Regions from separate parts of the Effusibacillus consociatus genome, predicted to be linked through region 2. Evidence: riboswitches for the same ligand, from Rfam matches in the RefSeq annotation. Region 2 holds a riboswitch; each other region holds the start of a gene.
The links. Region 2 has a riboswitch for cyclic di-AMP ahead of ACFO8Q_RS06040 (TrkH family potassium uptake protein). Riboswitches for the same ligand answer to the same signal wherever they lie in the genome.
Positions count from the first base shown of each region.

Region 1 (3,434 bases), on a different contig from region 2:
GCGCGGGGTTGATCGGCTTCTGGTTCCGTCGCATGCCCGGTTGGGAACGAATCATTTTAACGATTGCCGGGTTACTGTTAATTATGCCAGGCACACTGACTGATATTGTTGGTCTGGGAATAATCGGTGTTGAACTGGTTATCCAATACCTGCAGACGCGTAACCGAAAAGCGGTTCTTAACGAATAACAAAGAAGTGGTTGCAGTTTATTCTGCAACCACTTCTTTGTTATGCTTTACTCATGCAAATGGTAAGGCAAGGTTGCAACAACGACATTCTTCCGCCCCAAAAGCTTAGACCGAATTCGGAACGCAGACTGGTTGTGAAGCACACGATGCCAGAACTTCTTGGGGACAAACTGCGGCAACAACACCATAACCGTATCGTTTGGATCTACACGGCAATCGACCCGCTCCACAAATTCGACAAGAGGTTCGACGATGGTTCGATATCTGGATACGAAGGTTACAAGCCGAACCCCAGAGTTCCATTGCTCCCATTTTTCCTTCATTTGATCTGCCTCTTCCTCAGAAAACGCCACGTAAAAAGCAACTACTCTCGGAGAGAGTGTCTTGGCATAAGCAATGGTCGATGCGACGACTCGATGGATTCCTGCAACAGGTACAATTATGACGGATTCTTTTTGAGGAAGGGGATCCTTTAAATCAATCCGCAATTGAGTTCCCACTGCTTCGTAATGACGGTGGATTTTGGTAATTACCCATAGCAAAATAGGTGTCAAGACGATCACGATCCATGCGCCTTCCGAAAATTTGGTGACGCTGAAAATCATTAGCACAACAAACGTAACAACAGCTCCAACTCCATTTATGAACACCCGGCGCTGCCATCCTTTATTCCGTTCTCGCACCCATTTTAGAATGAGTCCGCTCTGTGCCATGGTAAACGATAAAAATACCCCAATTGCGTAGAGCGGGATCAGAAGATCCGTTTTTCCGTTGAACAGGATCAACAGGAGACTGGATAACACACCTAACGTAATAATCCCATAATTGTAGGCTAAACGGTCCCCTCGATGGGCAAACATTCGCGGGAAGTTTTTGTCCTGCGCCATAATCGAAGCAAGAATCGGAAAGCCGCTAAAACTGGTGTTAGCTGCTAATACCAAAATCAACATTGTGGCGATTTGAATAGCGAAATACATTCCGCCTCGTCCAAATGCGTTCTCCGCAACCATCGACAGCACAGAAGTGTGCCCTTTCGGATCCGGGTGGACACCGTAAGCTAATGAAAAGATGGTTACCCCGCCAAAGATTACCGCCAATAACATCCCTAATGTAAGCATTGTAAGTTTCGCGTTGCGCTGCGAAGGGGTTCGAAAGTGCGGTACAGCGTTGGAAATTGCCTCTATACCCGTAACCGCCGAACAACCGGAAGAAAAAGCTTTCAGCAGGACAAACAACGTCAACCCGGAAGGGATTGTGGTCGGAGGAGCAATCTGTTGCACGGAATGCCCCGAACCCGTCAGCAAGTCGAAAGCACCTTTTCCCACTAGAGAAAGCATACAAAAGATAAACAAATAGGTTGGCAAAGCGAAAACTGTTCCCGCTTCAGATGTGCCTCGGAGATTCATCCAAACCATGATCCAGACAAGAGCTACAGCTATCGGTATTACATACGGTATTGTTACTGGAAATGCGGACGTGATTGCTTGAACTCCGGCTGCTATGGAAACAGCCACTGTTAATACATAATCAATTAACAGAGAGACACCCGCCAGACGTCCCCACATAGGTCCCAAGTTTGTCTTGGCTACCATGTAAGCGCCGCCTCCTTGCGGATACGCGTCAATTACTTGACGGTAGCTGACAACCAAGACTCCGATAAGTAAAATAATCGCCGTTGCAATGGGTAACGAAAAAGAGAACGCCACGGCTCCGACGGTAGCCAATTCAAGCAGAATCTGTTCCGTTCCGTACGCAACAGATGAAAGAGCGTCTGACGATAAAATCGGCAACGCCTTCCACACCGGCATTTTTTCTGATTCGATCTCGGTGGACTTCAAGGGTCGTCCAATCAGGATTCTTCTGAGTCTTTGGCTCTCCATTAATCTTTTGCCTCCCAAGAGCTTCCGCTTAATTACGTAGTTAGAATACCCTAAACGGACTGCTCCAAATTCTTTAATACACATAAACCTACAGATTTTCATAAATCCGTCACATCAGCGAAATAAAAAGAACCGACACCTACTTTTCCTTAAGAACCGAAGCTCCACAGAAAAAGTCTGTATCGGTCCACCGCATACCCAAGAAACCACTCCCGTTTCTCCAGTACGTAGTCAACCAAGACCGTTACCTAACCAGTTAAAGTGCGATAAAAAATAAAAAAGACCATCGCAAACGAATTGGATAGGCCAATGGACCTTCCCTGCTTTAGCTTACGAAGTTAGCTGACGGGTAGGATGGCAGAGAAGTTCATCTCATCCCTCCTGATCATTCAGGATTAACCCCACGTGATTGGTTCCTCCGCTCCTGGCTGCTGCCAGAATTAGGCTAGATTCAATTGTTGTTATGATACTACTTGGATTTGAAAATATTTGCACGTGTGTTTTTTGTGAAAAAAGACCCGCTTTTCACTTCAAATACACACAAATAAGTGATTTAAGACCATTAATCTTATGATAGCTCTTTTTTCATGATTCTCATTCTTTCTGTAAACATCTTTCGTTCTGTCAAAGAATATAATTGTTTTAATATGGGTGAAATAGATGATAGCATTCACCTAAGTCACAGTCTTGGCGAATGCCAAGTTTTCTGTATGTTATAATGGGAAAAACTGCATATGCAGCTGTATGGATCGAATAGGAGGATGATACATATGACCGTTGCCACAAACCGGCTTCCCAAAAGAAATGAAATTCCGGACGAAATGAAATGGAAGTTGGAAGATATCTATGCTTCAACCGAAAAGTGGGAGCAGGATTATCAGGAGATCAAGAGTCACATCGTAAAGATCCAGGGATTTGAAGGGAAATTGGCCGAATCGGCGCAGAATCTGCTTGATTGTCTCAAGGTCCAGGACCAACTGGCTGAGAAAATGGGCCGACTTTATGCCTATGCCCGCATGCGCCGCGATGAGGACAATACAAACACGGTTTACCAAGCCCTTACAGACCGTGCGGCTACACTTAGTGTACAAGCGTCCAGTGCAACCGCTTTTATCACGCCGGAGATTTTATCCATTCCGGAAGAAACCCTTAAGAGGTTCATGTCTGAAGAAACGGGTTTAGAACTTTATCACTTTGTGATTCACGAAATACTGCGTTCCAAAGAACATATTCTGTCACCTGTTGAAGAACTGCTCCTGGCTCAAGCGGGGGAGTTAGCCCAAGGTCCGGGGACAATCTTCGGAATGCTGAACAATGCTGACATCAAATTTCCAACTATCAAAGATGAAAACGGCTATGAGATTGA
Region 1 covers NZ_JBHSHC010000053.1:27,703-31,136, forward strand. Annotated here, with positions in the region: gene ACFO8Q_RS08200 (TRAP transporter permease) at 1-188, shown strand, start outside; gene ACFO8Q_RS08205 (APC family permease) at 236-2,068, opposite strand; cyclic di-AMP (ydaO/yuaA leader) riboswitch at 2,382-2,525, opposite strand; gene pepF (oligoendopeptidase F) at 2,839-3,434, shown strand, end outside.
Region 1: it holds a riboswitch for cyclic di-AMP, as region 2 does, so the genes downstream of both, ACFO8Q_RS08205 (APC family permease) here and ACFO8Q_RS06040 (TrkH family potassium uptake protein) in region 2, are expected to answer to the same signal.

Region 2 (3,434 bases):
CCATACCTATGATCGCATATTGTTTCATTGAATAAACCTCCTCAGCCCACAAACAATTTTTCTTCCGGGTATTTGATTAACGCTTTCTCGTGAGCACGAACTGTCAATGCAAGCGCCAGTGTTACGGGTCCCACTCGTCCCGCAAACATGGTAAGTATAAGAATAAGCCTTCCAACGGGAGAAAGCTCGGGAGTCAAATTAGTCGACAACCCGACGGTTCCGAATGCCGATGTGGCTTCAAAAAGAAGTCGAATAAATTCTTTGTCTTCGGTTAATGTGAGTACAAATGTGACACCTATCAACAGGAGTGCTGCCATTACAGCCACAACGAACGCTTTATAAATGGTTCTCGGGTCGATTCGTTTTCGGAAAGCCACTGTGCTGTCTTTACCCGTAATTACGCTGACTACATAGAGCAGGATCACAATTGTAGTAACTGTTTTAATCCCGCCGCCGGTTGAACCGGGGGATGCCCCCACAAACATTAACAGAATCGTCCAAAGCAAGGAAGCGTCGGAAACGGATCCGTAATCGATTGTCGCGTATCCGGCAGTTCTTGCAGTAGTAGAAGCAAACATGGAAGCCAGAATCTTTCCCTCCCAGTCCAGTGCCCCTAGCGTTTTGGGATTGTTCATTTCCAGCAGAAAGTATCCAATCGTTCCGACAAGTAATAAAGAACTCGTCATGATCAGGACCAATTTTGTATGAAGTGATAACCGTTCCGGTTTCGGCGCCTTCCAAAGGTCAACCATAACCGTAAATCCGAGCCCGCCAAGGATAATCAACAACATCACTACAAAATTGACAGTCGGATCATCGACAAATCCGGTAAGACTTCTAAAATCCCCGAACAAATCAAAACCAGCGTTGCAAAAAGCTGAAATTGCATGAAAAATCCCATAGTAAATGGCCCGATCAATCGGCATCACCAGTGCAAAGCGGAATGCCAGAATCGCGGCGAAAAACAGTTCAATTCCAAGTGTGATTAAGACAATATTGCGGGCAAGCCGAATAACCCCCTCCATCGAATTGACGTTCAGGGCCTCTTGGATGACCAGTCTTTCTTTTAATCCAATCCTTCTTCCGGTAAAAATGATGATAAAGGTGGCCACGGTCATAAAACCAAGCCCGCCAATCTGGATTAAAGACAGGATCACGAGCTGCCCAAACAGATTAAACTGGGTCAAAGTATCCACTACAACCAATCCGGTGACGCAAACGGCAGAGGTGGCAGTGAACAGGGCGTCAATAAAGTTCAATCCCTCTCCGCTCTTGGAAGCGATCGGCAAACTCAGCAGGACTGCCCCAATCAGGATTAATGCTGCGAACCCCACTGTCAAAATACGGGCGGGGGTCAACCACTTTTCGAGCATCGTTTGTGCCATAACTGTTCCTCCAAAACAAACCCATTCCTGAGTAGAATACCCATACTTGTCATCAATTAAAAAACGGCGCAGCTTCCCGTTAATTGTTGAAAAAAGGGATAGACCGCACCGTATCGAAGCTCAGGCTCATCTCCCTTGCTTTGGCCGACGAAGTTAGCTGACGGGTAGGATGGCAAGGAAACCAACATCCCTCCTGCACTGCGGCAGGATTAACCCCAAATACGTGGGTCCTCCGCTCCCGTAACGGGACTAGGCCTCAATCATAATGAACTTAGCATACTCCCTTCGAATTAAAGAAGCGAATCTTGCATCACTCTTTTTCCCACAAGAAACCATCCGAATTCGCCGTTTTCCCAAAGTTACCCTGTAATTTCACAGAAAATCTCCGGTTTTCTACACATCAGGCAAGCAAACAAAAAACTGGCGGTTCTCCAAACCACCAGTTGCCTGCTCTTATTTCTTCTCTTCTATTTCTGCAAGAATTGTGTTTGCTGCTTCTTCAATTGATAAAGAACCTTGGTCTCCCACTCCACGCTTGCGCACCGATACTGTTCCGGTTTCCATTTCTTGAGCACCGACAACGAGCATGTAGGGAACCTTCTGAAGCTGTGCTTCGCGGATCTTGTAGCCGATTTTTTCATTCCGATGATCAAGTTCAACCCGGATTCGCTTGCTCTTCAGATATTCGTACACCTTCTGGGCATACTCCTCAAAAGCAGGAGAGATCGTCAGGATTTTTGCCTGAACCGGAGCCAGCCAGGTCGGGAACGCCCCTTCATACACTTCAATCAGGTACGCGGTCATCCGTTCCATCGTACTCAGGATTCCACGGTGAATGACAACAGGGCGATGCATTTTGCCGTCTTCTCCCACATATTCCAAACCAAATCGTTCCGGCAGCAAAAAGTCAAGCTGCGCAGTCGAAAGGGTTTCCTCCTTCCCGATTGCAGTCTTTACCTGCACGTCGAGCTTGGGGCCGTAGAAAGCCGCTTCTCCCTCAGCTTCCACATATTCAAGTCCCATCTCATCCATCGCTTCTTTCAACATGGATTGAGCCTTTTCCCACATCTCGTCATTCTGGAAGTATTTCTCTGTGTTATTCGGATCGCGGTAGGACAGACGGAACCAATAATCCTGGATGTGGAAGTCTTTGTAAACACGCTGAATCAATTCGACAACTTTACGAAACTCCGACTTGATCTGATCCGGACGACAGAAAATATGCGCATCGTTAAGGGTCATCGCCCGTACCCGCTGCAGACCCGAGAGTGTTCCGGACATCTCGTAACGGTGCATCATACCGAGTTCTGCAATGCGCAGAGGGAGATCACGATAGCTCCGCATGTCATTTTTATAAAGCATCATATGGTGCGGGCAGTTCATGGGACGCAAAACCAACTCTTCATTGTCCATTTTCATGGGCGGGTACATATCTTCGTGATAGTGATCCCAATGCCCTGAGATTTTGTACAGTTCGACGCTCGCCAAGTGAGGAGTATAGACATGCTCGTATCCGAGACTTTCTTCGAGATCCACGATGTAACGCTCGATTGTCCGGCGAATGCGGGAACCGTTTGGCAGCCAGAGCGGAAGTCCCTGTCCGACTTCTCTGGACAATGTAAAGAGCTTCAGTTCTTTCCCGATACGGCGATGATCACGCCGTTTCGCTTCTTCCAACTGCTTCAGGTATTCTTCCAACTGGGACTGTTTTGGCCATGCAGTTGCGTAAATTCGCTGCAGCATTTCATTTTCCGCATTCCCACGCCAATAGGCTCCTGCAATGGAAAGCAGCTTGAATGCCTTGATCCGTCCGGTGGAGGGCAGATGCGGCCCGGTGCAAAGGTCGGTAAATTCCCCTTGGTGGTAGATCGATAGCACAGTGTCTTCCGGAAGGTCGTTAATAATCTCAACTTTAAACCGGTCGCCGCGCGCACTGAACATTTTAAGCGCTTCTTCGCGGGAGATCTCCTCACGCTGAATCGGGAGATCTTCTTTCACGATCTTTTCCATTTCTTTTTCGATTAACGGGAGATCATCGGGTGAAAAAGA
Region 2 covers NZ_JBHSHC010000034.1:1,921-5,354, reverse strand. Annotated here, with positions in the region: gene ACFO8Q_RS06045 (potassium channel family protein) at 1-28, opposite strand, end outside; gene ACFO8Q_RS06040 (TrkH family potassium uptake protein) at 42-1,385, opposite strand; cyclic di-AMP (ydaO/yuaA leader) riboswitch at 1,513-1,651, opposite strand; gene thrS (threonine--tRNA ligase) at 1,839-3,434, opposite strand, start outside.

Region 3 (3,434 bases), on a different contig from region 2:
CTAACGCACTTTCGATTGATTTGATCAATATCGCGCCGCTTGACGATCTCCATAGTCCGAAGGGAATTATTCGGGACGCTCAGGAGCTTGCTGCAAAAGCATTTGGCGCTGACTATACATTTTTTACCGTGCAAGGGACAACCGGTGCGATCATCACGATGATTATGTCCGTGGTCGGACCGGGAGACAAAATTCTTGTGCCTCGCAACGTCCATAAATCAGTTTCGGCTGCTATTATTCTGTCCGGAGCGGAACCGGTATTCATGCATCCGGAACTGGATCCGAACTTCGGGATAGCGCATGGGGTTTCTTATGATACGGTTCGCCGAACTCTTGATGAACACCCTGACGCAAAGGGGGTATTGCTCATTAACCCCACTTATTTCGGCATTTCCTGCGACTTGAAATCGATTGTCGAATTGGCTCACGATCGGGGAGTGCCTGTAGTGGTCGACGAGGCGCACGGAGTGCATATTCATTTTCACGAAAAACTGCCTCTCTCCGCTATGCAGGCCGGGGCGGACATGGCGGCAACCTCCGTTCACAAGCTGGGTGGCTCCATGACACAAAGTTCGGTTTTGAATGTAAAAGAAGGTCTGGTCAATCCGGATCATGTCCAATCGATCTTGTCCATGCTGACGACTACGTCCACTTCGTATTTGCTGTTGGCTTCGCTTGATACGGCACGCAAAAACCTGGCGATTCACGGACACGAAATGTTGGAGGAAGCCATTTCCCTTGCTGAATATGCAAGGGATGAGATTAACAAGATGGAAGGACTTTATTGTTTTGGGAGAGAGATCCTGCACAATTCTTCGATTTATGATATGGATCCTCTGAAGCTGACGATTTCAGTCAAAGACCTGGGAATCAGCGGACACGATGTGGAACGTGTGCTGCGGGAAGAATTCAACATTGAAGTGGAACTGTCCGACCTGTATAACATCCTGTGCATCGTCACGGTCGGGGATACAAAAGAAACAGTTGATGCCCTCTTAAAAGCGCTGCGCAGAATTGCGGAACGTCATGTGTACCAAGCGGGCAAACAGATTGTTCAAGTTCACCTTCCGGAGATCCCGAAACTGGCAATGTCCCCGCGTGAAGCTTTTTATTCCGAGACGGAAGTGGTACCATTCGATGAGGCGGTCGGAAGAACGTTTGCCGAATTGGTAATGGTCTACCCGCCGGGGATTCCGATTCTTTTGCCCGGTGAAATCGTCACAAAAGAGAATATTGACTACATTCGGGAACACATCAAAGCGGGCCTGCCGGTTCAAGGACCGGATGACCCCGACATCGAGTTGGTGAAAGTCGTCAAAGTATAACGTGTAACAAGTCGTCTAACGTCCGGAGGGAATTTCCGGACGTTTTTTTCCAACAATCCACTAATGACTCTTTTCATGAACCCTAGTAGAATAGACGGGAATTTGGCAAGCCGAATCGCATCCGGTTTTTGGTAAAAAAAGCATGCGTACGGAGGAACCGGTTAAATGGGGTGAATCGCGATCAGCGGGGAATAAGTTCCCTGGATTCGCGCGGGAACCTTCTCCCGAACCCGTCAGCTAACTTCGGAGGCTTGGAAGGAGTGTCGAAATTGAATATGAAATTTCCTTGGAAAAAGGGATCACTGGGTGCCCTTATCGTATCTGCATTGCTCGTGAGCGGTTTCACGGTGAATGGAGCCTGGAACAGTCAAGCCCAACCCGCTGAATCAAGTGCTGCCAAAGCCGAGGCCGACAACCGGCAACCAACAACGGAATCACAGCAAGCGGTGCAACAAACAGACAATGGTGAGCCTGCAGAGAACTCGGGTCAGCAGCCGACGCAAGTCGCTCCGGTTCTGGCGAGCCGCAGCGGAATGTCCGAACCGAAAGCGTCCGTTCCACCCAAACAAACCTCTTCCACCGGATCCGGGTCTTTAACAATGAAAGCCACCGCTTATGGTCCAGCCAACATTAACTGGAAATATGGTGGCAAGACTTATACGGGGACGACTGTAAGACAAGGAGTAATCGCAGTGGATCCAAAAGTGATTCCACTGGGAACACGAGTATGGGTTTCAGGCTACCAGCATCCGAATCTTCCGGCCAATGGTTTCATGGCTGTCGCTGAAGACATTGGCGGGGCGGTTCGCGGAAATCGAATTGATATTTATATCAATGCAGATGCACAAAGCCTGAAGAATTTTGGAGTTCAAAACGTTCAAGTGCGGATTCTCGGGAAATAACTCGAATCCGGATATTGGGGTCTGCCCATGCAGGCCTTTTTTTATTGCCTCCGAAAAGCAGTGAATGAAATATTTTCCACAGGCAAGGGTATTCTAACTGGATAAAAGGTGCGTCCGAGGTGATTAGCAGATGCCGATCCGAGTCATGCATGTCGTTCGACCGGCTGATGGAGGCATGCGGGAGCATGTAAAACAACTTATCTGGGGGATGCCGCACGATCAGATTGAGCCGATCGTAGCATGCCCCGAAGAGTCTGCGTTATTTTGCCAATTGCCTTCGCGGGTTCACAAGATCGCTTTGGAAGTGAAAGACGGTGTAAAACCCTGGGAGGACATGCGATCTGTCATCGCTCTTCGGCAGCAGCTTGAAAGACATCCAATTGACATCCTTCATATGCATGGAGCAAAATCGGCCCTGATCGGGAGAACGGCAGCCGCATTGGCAAAGCGAAAGCCTCGCCTGATCTGCACGGTGCATAATTTTATCCAACCCGCAAATCGTATTCTGCGATCGACATTCGTTACGATCGAAAGAAAGCTCTCAAGCCAGACAGATCGTTACATCGCTGTTTCTAATGCATTGGCTGAGCAATTGCAGCAGCAGATTGTTCGGCGTACGGATAAAATCTCTATCGTATACAATGGTCTGGCGCCCACAAAACAGCGGATCAGCCGAACGGAAGCCCGAAACTTGATGAAAGTCCCGCAGAATGTCGCTGTGATCGGTACGATTGCTCGTCTTATCCCGGAAAAAGGGGTTGCGGATCTTCTGCTTGCTTTTCGGATGCTAACCAATCTCGGGCACGAGGCCTATCTCGTAATTATCGGTGATGGCCCGCAGAAAGAGGAGTTACAGGAGCTTTGTTCCGATCTTGCAGCCCGGATTCGCTGGTTGGGATCTGTAGAGGAAGCTTCTCAATTGATCCCGGGATTTGATCTTTACGTACAGAGTTCCCATCGGGAAGGTTTCGGGTTGGCGGTGTTAGAGGCCATGCGCGAAGGGGTAGCTGTAATTGCAACGAATGTCGGTGGCCTGCCGGAAGTGATCGGAGCCTCAAGGATAGGAATAAATGAGTGTGGTGCTTTAATCCCTGCGCAAAGCCCTGTCATGCTTTGCCAGTATATACAAGAGCTGCTTTGTGATGAGGAACGCAAGTTGGCATTGGGGGATGCGGGGAAACGAAGAGTGCAGGAATACTTTTCGATC
Region 3 covers NZ_JBHSHC010000013.1:15,372-18,805, forward strand. Annotated here, with positions in the region: gene ACFO8Q_RS01660 (aminotransferase class I/II-fold pyridoxal phosphate-dependent enzyme) at 1-1,325, shown strand, start outside; cyclic di-AMP (ydaO/yuaA leader) riboswitch at 1,424-1,593, shown strand; gene ACFO8Q_RS01665 (3D domain-containing protein) at 1,601-2,227, shown strand; gene ACFO8Q_RS01670 (glycosyltransferase) at 2,358-3,434, shown strand, end outside.
Region 3: it holds a riboswitch for cyclic di-AMP, as region 2 does, so the genes downstream of both, ACFO8Q_RS01665 (3D domain-containing protein) here and ACFO8Q_RS06040 (TrkH family potassium uptake protein) in region 2, are expected to answer to the same signal.

Region 4 (3,434 bases), on a different contig from region 2:
TTGTGCGTGAGGGGATCTCTGCCAAATTGGCCATGATGCCCGAAAACGCCCAGTACAAATTGAAGGAAACGCTGGAGCGAATCATCAATGAAGGAAGCGGCGGATTGATTGCGATTATCCTTTAAGAAAACAGTACTGTCTGTGCGAAAAAAGAAGGGCTGGCTTGAGCCTTTCTTTTTTTAATGGAGAGGGAAATACGGAATTTCTATATTTTTCATCCTGTTTATGTATATTTGCATCAAAATTGGATACACAAGTAATACTGCTTAAATAGAGAACCCAGGAGAGGGGGTGTAGGATCATGAATAAAGCAGATCTTGTGAACTCAGTAGCAGAGAAATCCGAACTTACGAAGAAAGATGCGGCACGGGCAGTAGATGCCGTATTTGAAAGCATTATGGAAGCACTGGTGAAGGGTGACAGGGTACAACTGATCGGTTTTGGAAACTTTGAAACCAGGGAGCGTGCAGCTCGTAAGGGCCGCAATCCTCAGACCGGCGAAGAAATCGATATTGCAGCAACGAAGGTGCCTACTTTTAAACCGGGCAAATCACTTCGTGAAGCGATCAAGTAAGAGTTGCTATCAATCAAGGGAGATTGTCGTTCAACAAAAACGTCCGATACTTCGGGCGTCTTTTTGTTTTGGTCAACGTTGTCTTCGGGTAGGACAGCCTAGGATATGGAACGATATGGGAGGAAAGATAGGGATCTGGCTGTTAATTTTCCCTCATCCAATGTGAGTGGGGATCTGGCGATATATTCAGAATTTATCAAGGGTGAGTGATAGTGATAACTATGGTACTATAAAAAAAGCGAATAACGTGAATCACTTTTCATTTGTTTTGCTTATGGATTAAGTAAATACCAAGCCTAATTTCTTTGAAAAAAGGAAGCGGGGGAACCAAGGTTTTTTTGGGGGTTAATCCTGGACTCGAATCCAGGAGGGATGTGGGAAGAACTTCTCTGCCATCCTACCCGTCAGCTAACCTCGTCGGCTAAGCAGGGAAGATCCAAGGGATCTGCTACCGGCAGGTCATGTCTGGATTCGTTCACTTATTCCTCGACTGCCTGGAAATTGTGTTTTAGGTGGACCAATACAGACTTTTTCCTTGGAACTTCGGTTCCGGGAGAAAGTTTGTATTGGTCTTTTTTTTCACAAAAATATCAGTTGAAAGGGGTAGAAATCTCTTGAAAAGAACAGGAATGACAGTACTGCTTACCGGGATTCTGTCAGCGGGGCTGCTGCTCGCAGGCTGCGGCATCTCTGTAAAAACCGGCGGGGGAAATTCATCCGGGGAGTCTGCGCTAGAACGTGCAAAGAAAGAGGGATATGTAACAGTAGGGTTTGCTAACGAAAAGCCGTACGCATATGCGACCCCAGACGGGAAACTGACAGGTGAAGCGGTTGAAGTGGCTCGTGCTGTACTGAAAAATTTGGGAATCAATGAAATGAGACCTGTCCTGACCGAATTTGGTTCGCTGATTCCGGGGCTCAAAGCAAAACGCTTCGATATTATCACAGCAGGGATGTACATTACACCGGAACGCGCAAAGGAGGTCGACTTTGCCAATCCGGAATACAGCATCGGGGAAGCGTTGGCTGTTAAGCAGGGGAACCCGCTCAGTTTGCACAGTTATCAGGACATTGCTTCCAACTCGAAGGCAAAAGTGGGGGTGATGGGAGGAGCAATTGAATTGGAGTACCTGAAAAAATCGGGTGTTCCGGAAGATCGTATCGTGATTGTGTCGGATCAAGCTTCTGCGATTGCAGCTCTGCAAGCGGGTCGTGTTGACGCCATTACAATGACGGGGCCGTCTTTGCAAGCCGTAATGGAATCGGCTAAAGATTCCAATATTGAAAGGGTTATGGATTTCAAACAACCGGTGATAGACGGCAAAAGTGTACGAGGGTATGGAGCTGCCGCTTTTCGAAAAGAAGATGCCGATTTCCGCGAGGCATTTAACCGGGAGCTGGCCAAGTTGAAGGAGTCCGGTGAACTGCTTAAAATTCTTAAGCCATTCGGATTCACTGAACAGGAACTTCCTGGGGATGTAACTGCAGAACAGCTTTCCAAACCATAAAGTTTTACGTTTTGAACGAAAGGAGTGGCATCGATTATTTCAACTTTAGATCTGCTGCCGCCTCTTCTGGAAGGAGCTGCCGTAACAATTCAGATTACCGGTCTATCAGCCGGCGTCGCACTCGTTTTGGCTTTTGTTGCGGGATTCGGTCGGCTTTCAAAGTATTCGCCAGTCCGGATCATAACGGCTTTTTATGTTGAAGTTTTTCGCGGTACTTCTCTGCTCGTCCAGTTGTTTTGGCTATTCTTTGCATTACCGATGCTCGGGATCGAGTTGTCGCCTATGGCGGCTGGCGTAGTGGCATTGGCCCTGAATTATGGAGCCTACGGGTCAGAAGTGGTTCGCAGTTCCATCCTTGCAGTGCCAAAGGGGCAGACCGAGGGGGCAATTGCGTTGAATATGACACCAGTGCAACGAATGAGACGTATTATTCTTCCGCAAGCGTTTATGATAATGCTGCCTGCTTTCGGCAATCTGTTGATAGAGCTGCTTAAAGGCACGTCCCTCGTCTCATTGATTACACTTACCGACCTGACTTTTAAAGGGATGATGCTTCGGACCTTTGATATTTCAAGAACGCCCGAGATCTTTGCTTGCATGCTTGGAATCTACTTTGTGCTGGCATATTCCCTGACACTGGCAGTCCGTTGGATTGAACGGAAAGTCACCGCAGGGAGGGTGTAAACCATGTGGAATTGGGATTTTGCTCTGTCGATTTTGCCGAAATTGTTTGATGTGATTGGAATCACGATTTCCGCCACACTGCTGGGGTTCGTTATGGCTGCAATTTTGGGATTGCTGTTCGCTTTTGGGCGGAGGTCAAGATTTAAGGCACTTTCCTTGGCTACAGCTGGAATAGTGGAGTTTATACGCAGCACTCCCCTGTTGATTCAATTGTATTTTTTGTACTTTGCACTCCCGTTTTACGGAATCGAGTTATCTGCATTCACAATTGGTGTGTTGGGCTTGGGCGTTCATTACAGCACGTATTTGTCCGAAGTCTACCGGGCGGGAATCAACGATGTTCCCCGCGGGCAGTGGGAGGCGGCTACGGCACTCAATTTCTCGAAGATTCAAACTTGGATGAGAATTGTCCTTCCGCAGGCGATTCGTCCCGTCACTCCCATGCTTGGGAATTATCTGATTGTCATGTTTAAAGAAACTCCTTTACTTTCCACAATCACCGTGGTGGAACTGATGCAAACCGCAAAAATCATTGGTTCGCAATCGTTCCGTTACCTGGAGGCATTCACAATCGTCGGATTGCTGTTCTTGTTGTTAAGTTACCCGTCATCCCTACTGTTTCGCAGATTGGAAATCCGGTTGAACCGTCAAGTTCAAAGAAAGGGTGT
Region 4 covers NZ_JBHSHC010000112.1:238,075-241,508, forward strand. Annotated here, with positions in the region: gene spoIVA (stage IV sporulation protein A) at 1-125, shown strand, start outside; gene ACFO8Q_RS16170 (HU family DNA-binding protein) at 302-574, shown strand; cyclic di-AMP (ydaO/yuaA leader) riboswitch at 858-1,012, shown strand; gene ehuB (ectoine/hydroxyectoine ABC transporter substrate-binding protein EhuB) at 1,204-2,082, shown strand; gene ehuC (ectoine/hydroxyectoine ABC transporter permease subunit EhuC) at 2,107-2,766, shown strand; gene ehuD (ectoine/hydroxyectoine ABC transporter permease subunit EhuD) at 2,770-3,434, shown strand, end outside.
Region 4: it holds a riboswitch for cyclic di-AMP, as region 2 does, so the genes downstream of both, ehuB (ectoine/hydroxyectoine ABC transporter substrate-binding protein EhuB) here and ACFO8Q_RS06040 (TrkH family potassium uptake protein) in region 2, are expected to answer to the same signal.